3 regions of the Paenibacillus sp. RC21 genome follow, and region 1 is predicted to be linked to each of the others. Evidence: riboswitches for the same ligand, from Rfam matches in the RefSeq annotation. Region 1 holds a riboswitch; each other region holds the start of a gene.
The links. A riboswitch is a leader RNA that binds a small molecule or an ion and turns the genes downstream of it on or off. The one in region 1 is predicted to bind thiamine pyrophosphate.

Region 2: linked by a shared signal. The riboswitch ahead of ABIA61_RS19305 (ABC transporter substrate-binding protein) and the one ahead of ABIA61_RS05250 (thiamine phosphate synthase) in region 1 are both predicted to bind thiamine pyrophosphate.
Region 3: linked by a shared signal. The riboswitch ahead of thiC (phosphomethylpyrimidine synthase ThiC) and the one ahead of ABIA61_RS05250 (thiamine phosphate synthase) in region 1 are both predicted to bind thiamine pyrophosphate.

What each region holds. Positions count from the first base shown of each region.
Region 1 is NZ_JBIYCS010000002.1:22,121-26,376, reverse strand. It holds gene ABIA61_RS05260 (hypothetical protein) at 1-448, shown strand, start outside; gene ABIA61_RS05255 (ABC-F family ATP-binding cassette domain-containing protein) at 653-2,206, shown strand; TPP riboswitch at 2,295-2,403, shown strand; gene ABIA61_RS05250 (thiamine phosphate synthase) at 2,685-3,299, shown strand; gene thiO (glycine oxidase ThiO) at 3,364-4,256, shown strand, end outside.
Region 2 is NZ_JBIYCS010000006.1:71,295-75,550, forward strand. It holds gene ABIA61_RS19295 (ABC transporter permease) at 1-391, opposite strand, end outside; gene ABIA61_RS19300 (MTH1187 family thiamine-binding protein) at 388-681, opposite strand; gene ABIA61_RS19305 (ABC transporter substrate-binding protein) at 1,081-2,127, opposite strand; TPP riboswitch at 2,328-2,437, opposite strand; gene ABIA61_RS19310 (pyridoxamine 5'-phosphate oxidase family protein) at 2,703-3,137, shown strand; gene ABIA61_RS19315 (bifunctional 2',3'-cyclic-nucleotide 2'-phosphodiesterase/3'-nucleotidase) at 3,360-4,256, shown strand, end outside.
Region 3 is NZ_JBIYCS010000010.1:85,176-89,431, reverse strand. It holds gene ABIA61_RS23795 (hypothetical protein) at 157-309, shown strand; gene thiC (phosphomethylpyrimidine synthase ThiC) at 425-2,212, opposite strand; TPP riboswitch at 2,396-2,508, opposite strand; gene ABIA61_RS23785 (IclR family transcriptional regulator) at 2,616-3,359, opposite strand; gene ABIA61_RS23780 (alpha/beta hydrolase) at 3,659-4,256, shown strand, end outside.

The sequences.
Region 1 (4,256 bases):
GGGACAGACAACGATCTCGTTGCTTAATGACCCGGAAGCTTTTGAGCAAGTACGACGTTCTACCATTGTCCACAGCATTCAGGAGGATCTGGGCCGACTCATTAATCTCCATAACGAAAAGGCAGCACATAATGGTGTATCCTATACTTTCACGCTACCGCTCATCTCGCAAGAGGAATGGTATAACACGGTAGATGATGTGGGGCTGATGGCGTTTATCCAGGGAATTCCGGTTGGAGATAGGTACTATAATAACTATGGGTTTGGTGGCGGAAGAGTCGTGAGGAAGCAAGCCATGATCGGCGGCGTAGAGCCGGATACCGGAATGAAATATTTTTACAGAGATTCTTGTCCAGCTCCATTTAAAGCGACAGAGCGTTTTACGGATGAAAAATCTGCGGCGGCCGCAGGGTATTTTGAATATAAATGTTATAATGAATATAAATAAATCTTTAAACAATCTTTAAATAAATCACTCCTACGAGTGGTTTTTCTTTTTTTATAAGCAGACAATATCAAAATCCTTCAAATTCACCCATTTTCAATATTCCGATAAGGCTACTGGATGTGCTACAATAAGGCTTTGAAAGAAATGCATATGAAATAAGAACAGTCGGCATTGCCGATGACAATAAGGAGCCAAAAACAGCTTATGAGTTTATTGACTGTAGAAAATGTATCCCATAACTTTGGGGACCGCGCATTGTTTAAAAATGTATCCTTCCGATTGCTTGGAGGGGAACGTGTAGGTTTGGTGGGAGCCAATGGTGTTGGTAAATCGACACTGATGAACATCCTGACCGGAAAATTGCTTAAGGATGAAGGCAAAGTGGAATGGACTCCACGTGTACGTTATGGGTATTTGGATCAGCACACCAAGCTGACACCTGGTAAAACGGTGCGGGATGTACTGAAGGACGCCTTTCTCCCATTGTTGGAATTGGAAAAGGAAATGATGCAGATCACTGACAAGATGGGAGAAGCTTCTCCTGAAGAACTGGAAGTGCTGCTGGAACAGATGGGTGAAATTCAGGAACAACTGGATATGGGGGATTTTTATCTCATCGATGTGAAGGTTGAAGAAATGGCGAATGGATTGGGCCTTTCCGCAATAGGACTGGAGCGGGATGTTTCCGCACTTAGCGGTGGACAACGGACGAAGGTCCTACTTGCCAAGCTGCTATTGGAAAAGCCGAATGTGTTGCTACTGGATGAGCCTACCAACTATTTGGATGTAGAGCATATTGAATGGCTTACACGTTATCTGAAGGATTATCCATATGCGTTTATTCTTATTTCTCATGATACTGAGTTTATGAATCAGGTCGTTAATGTCATCTATCATCTTGAATTTGCCAAGCTGACCCGTTATTCAGCCAACTATGAAAAGTTCCTTGAAATGGCAGACCTGAACAAAAGCCAGCATATTGAAGCTTATGAGAAGCAGCAGGATTTTATTAAGAAACAGGAAGATTTCATTCAACGCAATAAGGCGCGCGCCTCTACGTCAGGTCGAGCGAAGAGTCGTGAGAAGCAGCTTGATCGAATCGAGCGCATCGATAAACCGGAAGAAGCGGCTAAACCAACATTCCAATTTAAAGAAGCACGTGCGAGTGGGAAAACGGTGTTTGAGGGTATTGATTTTGAAATTGGCTACACCCATGTCCTGTTGCCTAAAATGTCCATGACGATTGAACGCGGCGATAAAATTGCGATTGTGGGCTACAATGGTGTCGGTAAATCGACATTGCTCAAAACCATTCTGGGAAAAATTCCGCCGATCAGCGGCAAGACCTATCAAGGGGATTTCTTGCAGCCAGCTTATTTTGAGCAAGAGGTACGAGCAGAGAAAGTTACACCGATTGAGGATGTGTGGAATGAATTCCCGCACTTGAACCAGCATGAAGTACGGGCGCATTTGGCGCGTTGCGGTTTGAAAAATGAGCATATCACCCGTCCGCTATCCGCGCTCAGTGGTGGTGAGCAGGCCAAAGTCCGCCTATGCAAACTGCTAATGCGGGAAAGCAATTGGGTGCTTTTCGATGAGCCTACCAATCACTTGGACATCAAAGCAAAGGATGAGTTGAAACGTGCCTTGAAGGAATACAAAGGAACGGTGCTGCTCGTATCTCACGAACCGGACTTTTATGAGGATTGGGTAACCAAAACGTGGAATGTGGAAGAATGGACAAGTAAAGTCAACTAAATATCCAGTTCTGTACCAAGCTTCACAAGAAGCAGGGTTTGCAGGATTAGGAAATTATGCTAAGCTATCTTTAGCTGATACAATAAAATAGTTACACTAGGGGAGCCGCCCATGCGGCTGAGACGGAATAAACGGATTTCGGACCCTTTGCACCTGATCTGGGTTATGCCAGCGTAGGGAAGTGAGCGCCGTACAAACGAGGTAACGAATTTATTACTTTGTTTGTATGTGGGACGATATACGTATACGGATATAATGATCCGTTTGGTTATTGGACGTACGTTAAACCACTTCCTTCGGGAAGTGGTTTTTTTGCGTTTTCGTTCTTGTTCATATATTCGTATTCATATACCGTACCCCTTCATTTTTTTGCTGGTAAACGTGGTTAGTCCATAACGTATAGCACGATATGAGACTGTAAAGATACAGGGTCAGCTTACAACCATTTAGTCCATTGTGAGGTGAGAATAAGATCGAATTGCACGTAATTACGATGGAAGGCGATTTTAGTGCACATGCACATACTGCCCAAGTGGCTGCTGCTATTCATCCGTATGTTCATTATGTACACGTGCGCTTGAAGCAGAAGGGCGCATCTGAATTGCTTGCTTTAACCCGCAGTATGGTGAATCGAGGAGTTCCTTTACAGCAAATTGCAGTAAATGACCGGGTGGATGTTGCTTTGCTTACCTCCGTTGGAGCTATCCAGCTACCGGCTAACGGATTACCTGTTGCAGCTGTCAAAAGCTTACTTTCAGAGGATATGCGCTGTGGGGTGTCGGTGCATTCCTTGGAGGAGGCACAGGCTGCCGAACGGGCAGGAGCGCATTATGTACTCTATGGCCATGTGTATGAGACTCACTGCAAGCCTGGTGTTACTCCGCGAGGTATAGCACAGCTTGAGCGCATATGCAGGCTGCTGAACATTCCTGTGATTGCTCTAGGCGGCATACAACCATGCCATATTCACGAGCTGTATACTGCGGGTGCAAGCGGAATTGCGGTGATGTCCGGCATCTGGGAGGCTGAGTCCCCCGTTGCGGCTGCGATGGCGTACAAGCGAATGGTGGATCGGGTAGTGCACAGCATGTAGTGGTGAAATGAAAGTAGGAGATCGCTGCAAGCAGAATCGTTAGTGGAGAGGAGAGATGGAACATATGCCAGAGATAAAAACAGAGGTACAAGCTATTGGACACGCTGAATGCTTGGTGATTGGTGGAGGTGTCATCGGTAGTTCCATTGCTTATCATGTGGCCAAGGAGGGTCGCAGTACGATATTGGTGGAACGATTCATTCCGGGCGGGGGAGCCTCAGGGGCTGCGGTTGGGATGCTGGCAGCAGAGAGTGAAGAATTCACCGACCCTGAATTGGCACAGTTCGCTCGCACAAGCCGGGATGCATTTCCCGAGCTGGTTCGTGACCTAGAGCGTTTGTCTGGTGTTTCGGTGGAATTCCGTACAGAAGGATTTGTGACTCCCTTCCGTTCGGAAGCAGAGGGGCAAAAACGCTGGAATGCGGCTATTGCGCAAGAGGTTGATCATCCTGTGTGGTGGGATGCCAGAGAATTGGCTCGCCGAATTCCAGGTTTGGATGGTCAAGTGATCGGGGCTATATACCGATCAAAGGAGACACAGATTTCTCCTGCCCAGCTTTGTCGTGCTTATACAGGGGCAGCTGTCGTACTGGGAGCAACAATATGCTCTGGTACACAGGCGGAGCAACTTGTAGTACAGCATGGGCGAGTTTGCGGCGTACAAACAGACAGTGGCTTTTTTTCCTGTGATCAGGTCATTATTGCTGGAGGCTTGGATAGTATGAGACTGCTGGAGCAGGTCGGTTTTGAATATCCGCTTTATCCGGTCAAGGGTGAGGCTGTTTCAGTCTCCTTGAAGGAACATCCGTTGGAATATACCCTTTACGCCGATGATATTTACTTAGTGCCCAAGCGGAACAACGAGCTTTGGATTGGAGCGACGAGTCTGCCGCATCAGTTTGACAAAGAGGTGAGCATTGGAAGCCTGGAGGGGCTGCTGGCCCGTGCTTCTGCCTG
Region 2 (4,256 bases), on a different contig from region 1:
CCATCAGCTTGGGCAACACGCCAAAACCAAACCACACCATCAGCAATGGGCCGAGAGCGATGGTCGGAATGTTTTGACTAAGAATGAGCAGCGGATACAGAGCCGATTTGAGAAAAGGGATGGTATGAAGAACAATGGCGATCAATAGTCCAGTTGCTGTGCCGATAGCAAATCCCGCCAGCGTTAAGCGAACGGTAGCCCAAGTATGGGCACCAAGCAGCGCCGACTGGGCCATTCCTTCCTGCACGATCAGGGACGGAGCTGGCAGTAACCAGGATTCAACATGTAAATAGGAAACCGCCCCCTGCCAGGCGGCTAAAAAGAAGAGGACCGCCACAAGGGGCGGCCATACGCTTTTCCACCAGGATGCGCTTTTGCCTTTCGGATTCATGGGCGATATTTCTCGGTCAGCTTATCCATGCTGATGCCCTGCGGGTTATGTGCGATTTTGATTTGTGAAATGATGCTTGGACTGCCTGCTTCCGTCAGTGCCTCGTGCATTTCTTTAACCACCTTCAGCAGCTCGTCCAGCTCGCCTTCCATGGTCGTATCCAATGGGTTCACCTGATGTTTGACACCGGAGCGCTGAATAACTTCAATTGCCGTATCTACATATACGTAAGAGTCCTCGTTATTGGGGGTTTTAGGAATTACTTGAATACTGAGCAGTGTGTTAGCCATGTGAATTCACCTGTCCTTCATTGGATTGTTTTTAGGGAAATATGGTGGTTTAAGGCGGGTGAGACCGCTCCGCGTTTCATTTGATCTTACGATCGCTGTTGCCGTGGGATTCATTGAATAAATTTAAAAGGTAAGAATCCCACGGCAAAGGCGAACGCTGCGCTTCTCCAGATTCAAATGAACCGCTGCGCTGCCAACCACCTTAAAACCATCATATTTTTGGGTTTTATTGGTGTGGCATTTTTACAAAAGCAAAATGAACATAAAAACGAAGTGGACGGAATGGTGCTGTACAAGCGTTAGCGGTCGCTTTAAAAGCCTTCCATAGGAAAGCTCGCTTCGGAAGCATCAACCGACTGCGTAGTGGCACAAAGGTACTTTCAAGTTCGATTTACAAGATTAACGCTTGGGCAGGAAGTCGTTTGTGAAGGCTTTATCGACTTCCAAAGGCTTGCTGAGCAGCTTGCGTTCGTACATCCAGTCGGAGTAGTTTTGCCATACTTCCGTTTTTTGTACGCCCCATTGGGCGGCATCGTCCTGATAACGCGGGCTTAGCCATTTTTGGCTGGCGAGTACCAGCTTTTTATCCAGTTCCGGAACCGCTTTGGTCAAGATGTCTGCGGCTTCTTCCGGGTGAGCGATGGTATATTCATAGCCTTGGGCGGTCGCGTCCATGAAGGCCTTGACCAGTTCGGGATCATTTTTAATGGTCTGTTCGTTGCTCACGATGACGGGTGTATAGTAATCCAGACTTTTGGAATAATCTTTTACATACAGCATATCCAGTGGTTCACCCCGTAGTTGGGCTTCAATCCCGGTCCATGCGTAGAAAATCCAGGCAAAGTCGATATCCCGCTTCACGGCTGTAAAATAATCGGCATTACCCATGTTGATGATCTTCACCTTGCTTACATCGCTCTTGTCTGCGTCCATGATGGATTTCATGACCGCTTCTTCTACGGGCGAACCCCAGCCGCCGTATTTTTTACCTTCAAAATCCTTCGGGCTCTTAATCCCGCGGTCAACCGGGGCTGCGAAGCCTGATGTATTATGCTGAATGACCGCAGCGATGGATACGAGCGGTACCCCTTGCGTACGAGCTTGTGTGACTCCCTCCTGATAACTGATACCAAAAGGTACAGCATTGGAAGCAACCATTTGATCGGCTCCGCCCGAACCGGGCTGAACGATCTGGACATTCAAGCCTGCTTTTTCGTAAAATCCTTTGTCCTTGGCGACATAGAGTCCCGTATGATTCGTATTTGGCGTCCAGTCGAGCACGACTTTAACATCCTTGAGTCCCTTGGTCGGGGAGGTCGCTTGGGTATTGGCGGCAGGAGCCGCGCCTTGTGGTGCAGAGGGGGAGCCTCCGCCGCAGGCGGTCAGAGTCAGGGTCATGAGCCACAGACTGATCAGCCCTAGGCTTAACATTTTCATGCGCTTCATCGTTGTGTTCTCTCCTTTTATTACCCGTAATCCGTCGGATCAGACAGCTTATGTTTCCCATTTTACAAAAATAACTTCTGCCGGACGCTATCTGTTCCAACAACATCATCTTCAACAAAAAAAGCGCCCCGATGTTCCGGGACGCTTGCGCTTGTATATACCAAAGTAAGGGATGGCCCGCCGTAATAAGAAAAAAGGGGCGCATCTTGCTTAAGCATTCCTACGCTGGCATTACCCAGATCAGGTTGTAAGGGTCAGTGTCTTGGGACACACTCTCAGCCGGCCGATTCCAGCACCCCTGGCATTGTATAGTCGAATGGGTTATTCAATTCGGGTTTACTACGACGATTATATGCCTAGAAGGCGGGTCTGTCCAGCATTGGGGAAGAAGTGACGGTTCATTTGCCGTACGTCAGGGTACACTTTTACTGTGAGCTTTGTTTTGAAAATGACCATGATCCCATCGGTTGATGTTGTTTTACAGAACTGCCGCAGGTATGGTTTGATGAGCTGGTGTTGGAACATGGCATGGGCATTCACAGGAATTCTAATTTGCGAAAAGGAGTTGTTGTACCGTGGGTAAAACGGAAACATTGGATCGCAGCCAACTGGAACAAGCCATTGTAAAGGCTTTGGATAACAACAAATTTTGCTCGTTGGGTACAGTAGAAGGCGGCAAGCCGAAGGTGCGCTATATGGCTCTTTTTAACGAAGGGCTGAACATTCATCTCGCGACAGATCGCAAAACACATAAGGTGGAAGAGCTGAAGGATAATCCAAACGCTTATCTGCTGCTGGGCTATGAGGTTGGCGGTACGAAGGAAGTCGTGGAGGTTGAGGCTACTGTCCGGGTAACGGCTGACGAGGGACTCCGCAAACAAGTGTGGAATGATTCGTTGAAGGAATGGTTTTCTGGCCCGGATGACCCCGATTATGTCATTCTGGATGTGAATTCGACTCGTATTGAGTATGTGGGTAAGCAAACCGGACGTCAGGTGTGGGAGAAATAGAATTGGATAGAATATGAGGAAACCAGCAATTCTCCGAGTTATTTGGGAGGTTTGCTGGTTTTTATGTTTGCGGAAAATTAATTATTTTTTCATAAATAAATGGAGTAAATGACTACTCTTTTGTCCGGCGTTGGATTAAAATAGGAATGGTGGGTTCAAAGCTTACATATATGTGCAAAAGTATGTGTATGAGGCCTACATCTTAATGAGGAGGGATATATTTTGATATTTCATAAAAAATGGTTTAGAGGGCTTACAGCAGCAGTCGTTGCCTGTAACATGCTGGTGTTTTCAGCCGCTCCGTCTTGGGCTGCCAGCGAATCCAAGGATAGCGGTACAGTGAATTTGCGGATCATGGAAACAACGGATATTCATGCGGCCTTGATGAATTACGATTACTATGCGGACAAGGAAACGAACGAATATGGCTTGATTAGCACAGCTGGACTGATCCAGCAGGCGCGCAGTGAAACGAGAAACAGCCTGTTGTTCGATAACGGCGACTTGTTGCAGGGCAATCCACTGGGTGATTATATGGCCAGAAGCAAAACCTTCGAGAAAGAAGGCGGTGTCCATCCGGTCTACAAGATGATGAACTTTATGGGCTATGATGCGGCTACGGTGGGGAACCACGAATTTAACTATGGTCTCGACTTTTTGGAAAGATCACTCAAGGGAGCTGATTTTCCTTACGTAAATGCGAACGTATATTACGATGATGGGGGCCAAGGGACTAAAAATTATTTTACCCCTTATCGGATTCTTGATAAAACGGTAACGGATGAGAAGGGGAAAGAGTATACGCTCAAAGTAGGCGTGATTGGCTTGGTAACGCCCCAAATTACACAATGGGATGAAGGCAATTTGAAGGGAAAGGTCGTTACCAAGGACATTGTGGAAACGGCAAAAAAGTTTATTCCTCAAATGAAAACCGAGGGTGCTGACATTATTATTGTGCTGGCACACACAGGTTATGAGGATGTACCGCAGACTCCGATGATGGAAAATGCCGTTAAATATTTGAGCAAGGTAGACGGAATTAACGCTATTTTATTTGGACACGCGCATAAATCCTTCCCCGGCCCTGATTTTAAAGAAATGAGCGGTGTAGACCTGGAT
Region 3 (4,256 bases), on a different contig from region 1:
AGCGTTTTAATTTGAAAAAATGCGTTTATAATGATTGAAACATTACCAAGCAGTCTACCCGGTATTACGACATCAAGTACATACGAATAGTCCTATACAGACGTCCTAAGCAACTCAATCTGAATTTGACAAAATGGAATTGGAGGAACTACCTGCATGAATACAATGAATTTAACTGTACACACCTTGATGCCTTTCCATCAACAATACCAACGTGCCAACGCGGTGAGTATGCAGAAGAAAGAAGACAGCTCGGAGAAGAAGCTCAGCTTTCAGGACATTTTGAATGAGAAAATGGGTAAAAAATAAAGCCGCCCTTTATCCGGTTGCATGATCTCGCTTTACATAAGCTAAAAAGCCGTGGCCCCTACAATCTGTAGAGAACCACGGCTTTTGTTATTCATGCGTTCATAAGTTTAAGGATTTACTGCCCGTCATCCCGATACTGCTCTGCCTTCTCACGCATCCCGGCGGCTACCGCTTCTTCGGTGTTCAGCCCCTTATCCGCCGCATAGGCGCGAATGTCCTGCGTGATACGCATACTGCAAAACTTGGGACCGCACATCGAGCAAAAGTGTGCTTCCTTGGCTCCCTCTGCTGGCAGCGTCTCATCATGGTAGGACAGAGCCCGCTCAGGGTCGAGCGAAAGATTGAACTGATCGCGCCAGCGGAATTCAAAGCGTGCCTTGGACAAAGCATCGTCCCGCTGCTGCGCCCGTGGATGGCCTTTTGCCAGATCGGCAGCATGTGCCGCAATTTTGTAGGTAATGACACCCTCGCGGACATCATCCTTGTTCGGCAGGCCCAAATGCTCCTTCGGCGTAACATAGCATAGCATGGACGTCCCGAACCAACCGATCATTGCCGCCCCGATAGCCGAGGTAATATGATCATATCCGGGTGCAATATCCGTCGTGAGCGGTCCCAGTGTATAAAAGGGAGCTTCCTTGCAAATTTCCATTTGCAGTTCCACATTCTCCTTGATTTTGTGCATCGGGACATGTCCCGGTCCTTCAATCATGACCTGAACGTCGTGCCTCCAGGCAATTTGCGTTAACTCACCCAACGTATCCAGCTCAGCAAACTGTGCCTCATCATTCGCATCATAGATACTACCCGGACGCAGACCATCCCCGAGGGAAAAGGCCACATCGTAGGCTTTCATGATTTCGCATATTTCCTCAAAATGCGTGTACAAAAAGTTCTCCTGATGGTGCGCAAGGCACCATGCCGCCATAATCGACCCTCCACGGGACACAATTCCTGTCATTCTACTTGCCGTCATCGGAATATACCGCAGCAGCACGCCCGCATGAATGGTGAAATAGTCCACGCCCTGCTCCGCCTGCTCAATCAGCGTGTCACGATACAGCTCCCACGTTAGCGCCTCGGCTTCGCCGTTCACCTTTTCAAGCGCCTGATACAGTGGTACAGTCCCAATCGGCACAGGGGAGTTACGGATGATCCATTCACGTGTCGTATGGATGTTACGGCCTGTGGACAGGTCCATGACCGTATCCGAGCCCCAGCGTACAGCCCAGGTCATTTTCTCCACTTCCTCCTCGATGGAGGACGTAACCGCAGAATTACCAATGTTCGCATTAATCTTCACGTGAAAATGACGCCCAATCACCATCGGCTCACTTTCCGGGTGGTTGATATTTGAAGGCAAAATAGCTCGTCCAGCCGCCAACTCCTGTCGAACAAACTCAGGTTCCACCCCTTCGCGGATGGATGCAAATTCCATTTCGGGCGTAATGATCCCTTGCCGCGCATAATGCATTTGCGTTACACTACGCCCTTGCCGCGCACGGAGCGGACGGTTGGTTACGCCGGGAAATTCAGCCGTCTCCCGTTTGGAGCCGGGCTTCAACCCGTTATCCTCTGGCTTGACGGCACGCCCCTCGTAAGCCTCCACATCGCCCCGTTCCAGTGCCCAAGCCCGCCGTAATGGAGGCAAGCCCTGACGGATATCGACCTGATAGGCTTCGTCGGTCATGGGACCGCTCGTATCGTACACACGTAACGGCTCATGATGCTCCGTGCCCTGTGGCGTATGTGTGGGATGCAGGGCGATTTCACGCTCCGGTACGGCAATGTCCGGCCGCGAGCCTTGAATATATACCTTGCGGCTCCCCGGAAAGGGCTTCACCCCTCCTGTCTGTTCATCCACTGCGTTCCCTGCTGTTCCTTCTGTTTCTGTCGGTTTCATTGTCCATTCCTCCCGTTTCGATGAAATGACACACCGATCCGGAACCATCCCCAGGCTGGCTGATCTATGCAAAAAAGCCGGTTCCCCAGGGAACCGGCTAATCTAACGAAACAGCTATGCAGACGGCTACGCACGCGGAATCATACTCCGATGCATTGCCATAGACAGCGGCTACGTATACATTTCAATGGCCGATTACTTCCCTACGCTGGTATGATCCAGATCAGGTGCAAAGGGTCCGAAATCTAGTGCGATTCCATCTCAGCCCGGCATTACAGGCTCCCCCAGTAACTGTGATAATTCTATTCGCATGAGGCGGCTATAACTGACAACCCGCCATCCCCATCAGATTACTTCAAATTTACGGCTTTGGCAACCCTTCTCTGGTCCCTTTTTCCAAAGATTATGGAAGCATAAGCCCCATTTCCTTTGCCGCCTCGATCAAAATCGGTGCAAAATCATGCAGCGTCTCGGGCGCTAGTCGGCTGACCGGACCGGATACAGACAAGGCCGCAGCGACCTGTCCCTTCCGATTCACGATAGGCGCAGCCACAGCAGCAGCGCCCGGCTCCCGCTCCTCATAGCTGGTCGCATAGCCCTTCTCACGAATATCCTGCAATTGAGCCTTATAGACCTCCGGGTCTACCGAGGGCGGCCATTCATCCCCGCTTAGCAGGGCTTCCAGCTCCTGCTGCGGCATAAAGGCCGCCAGCACCTTGCTGGAGGCTCCTACAGCCAGCGGCATGCTTGCACCCACTGGCGCAACGCGGCGGATCGCCTGATTGCTCTGCACGGCCTGAATGCGGATACGCATACTGCCATCGCGCAGGTATAGGCTGACCGTTTCGCCCAGACGGTCACGCAATCCTTCCATCGCTGGCTGTAATAGAATCGCCGGCTCGTCGCTTTGCGACAGATGGGTGGATAGCTCCCATATCCGGATGCCGAGCCGGTATTTTTCCGTTGCGGGATTCCGAACGACAAAGCCCCGATCCTCCAGCGTGGTCAGCAGCCGATGAACGGTACTTTTATGTAAACCAATTTTGGAAGCAATCTCTGTTAGACCCAGATCGGAATCTCCAGTAAAACACATCAGTATATCAAGCGCACGCTCCACGGCGCGAACCGTTAATTTACGGTCTTCCATTGTGAACCGCTCCTCTTTGTTCCATATTCGTTTCACACCATGAAACATGGTTACATAAATTATATAGAATAGTCGCGGCTACTGTAAACCAATGTTTTTGTGACAGCCATATTACAGAACGAGAACAAACATCGACAAATCTTTGCATCATTTTTACTTTTCCGGTTCAGCCGTTGACTTTGGATAACACGCATCATACGATAATAGGTATCTATACGGACATAAACTATCATTTTCAAGTGGAATTGTACCTAGAATTCTATGAAACGGAGTTCATTTTTATATAAGGAGGCTCTTACATGATTTCGACATCCCAGCGCAGCTCTCAGCTACAGCATGCTGTCCATGAGCCGTCCACCCCACTGATCAACCCCCGGCTGCTGCGAATCAAGCATGTCGTTATTGCCTTGCTGCTGTCGGTCGTATTTTTTCTATTGTTTTGCTTTATTACCCTGCACGCCTATATCGCATGGGTACTGACGAATCCAACCGTCGCGCCACTGTACTCGAACCCGATGCAGGCCAAAGGAATGCCCTACGAGGATGTCAGCTTCCCCGCCAAGGACGGCAGCCGGATGGTGCAGGGCTGGTATATCCCGGCGGATCAATCGAAGAAAACGATTATTTTCAGCCACGGTTATGGGGCCAACCGCGAAGAAAGCTGGATTCCGATGTATGATCTGGCGCATTATGCCCACCGTTTGAATTTTAACGTTGTCATGTTCGATTACGGATTCGCATCACAAAATAGCAAAGCCGTCGCAACCGGAGGCAAAGCGGAATCCCAGCAGCTTCTCGGGGCGATCCAGCTTGCGAAGCAACGCGGTTCCTCGGAGATTATCGTATGGGGCTTCTCGATGGGGGCAGGAACTGCTCTTCAGGCGGGCTTGCAAACCA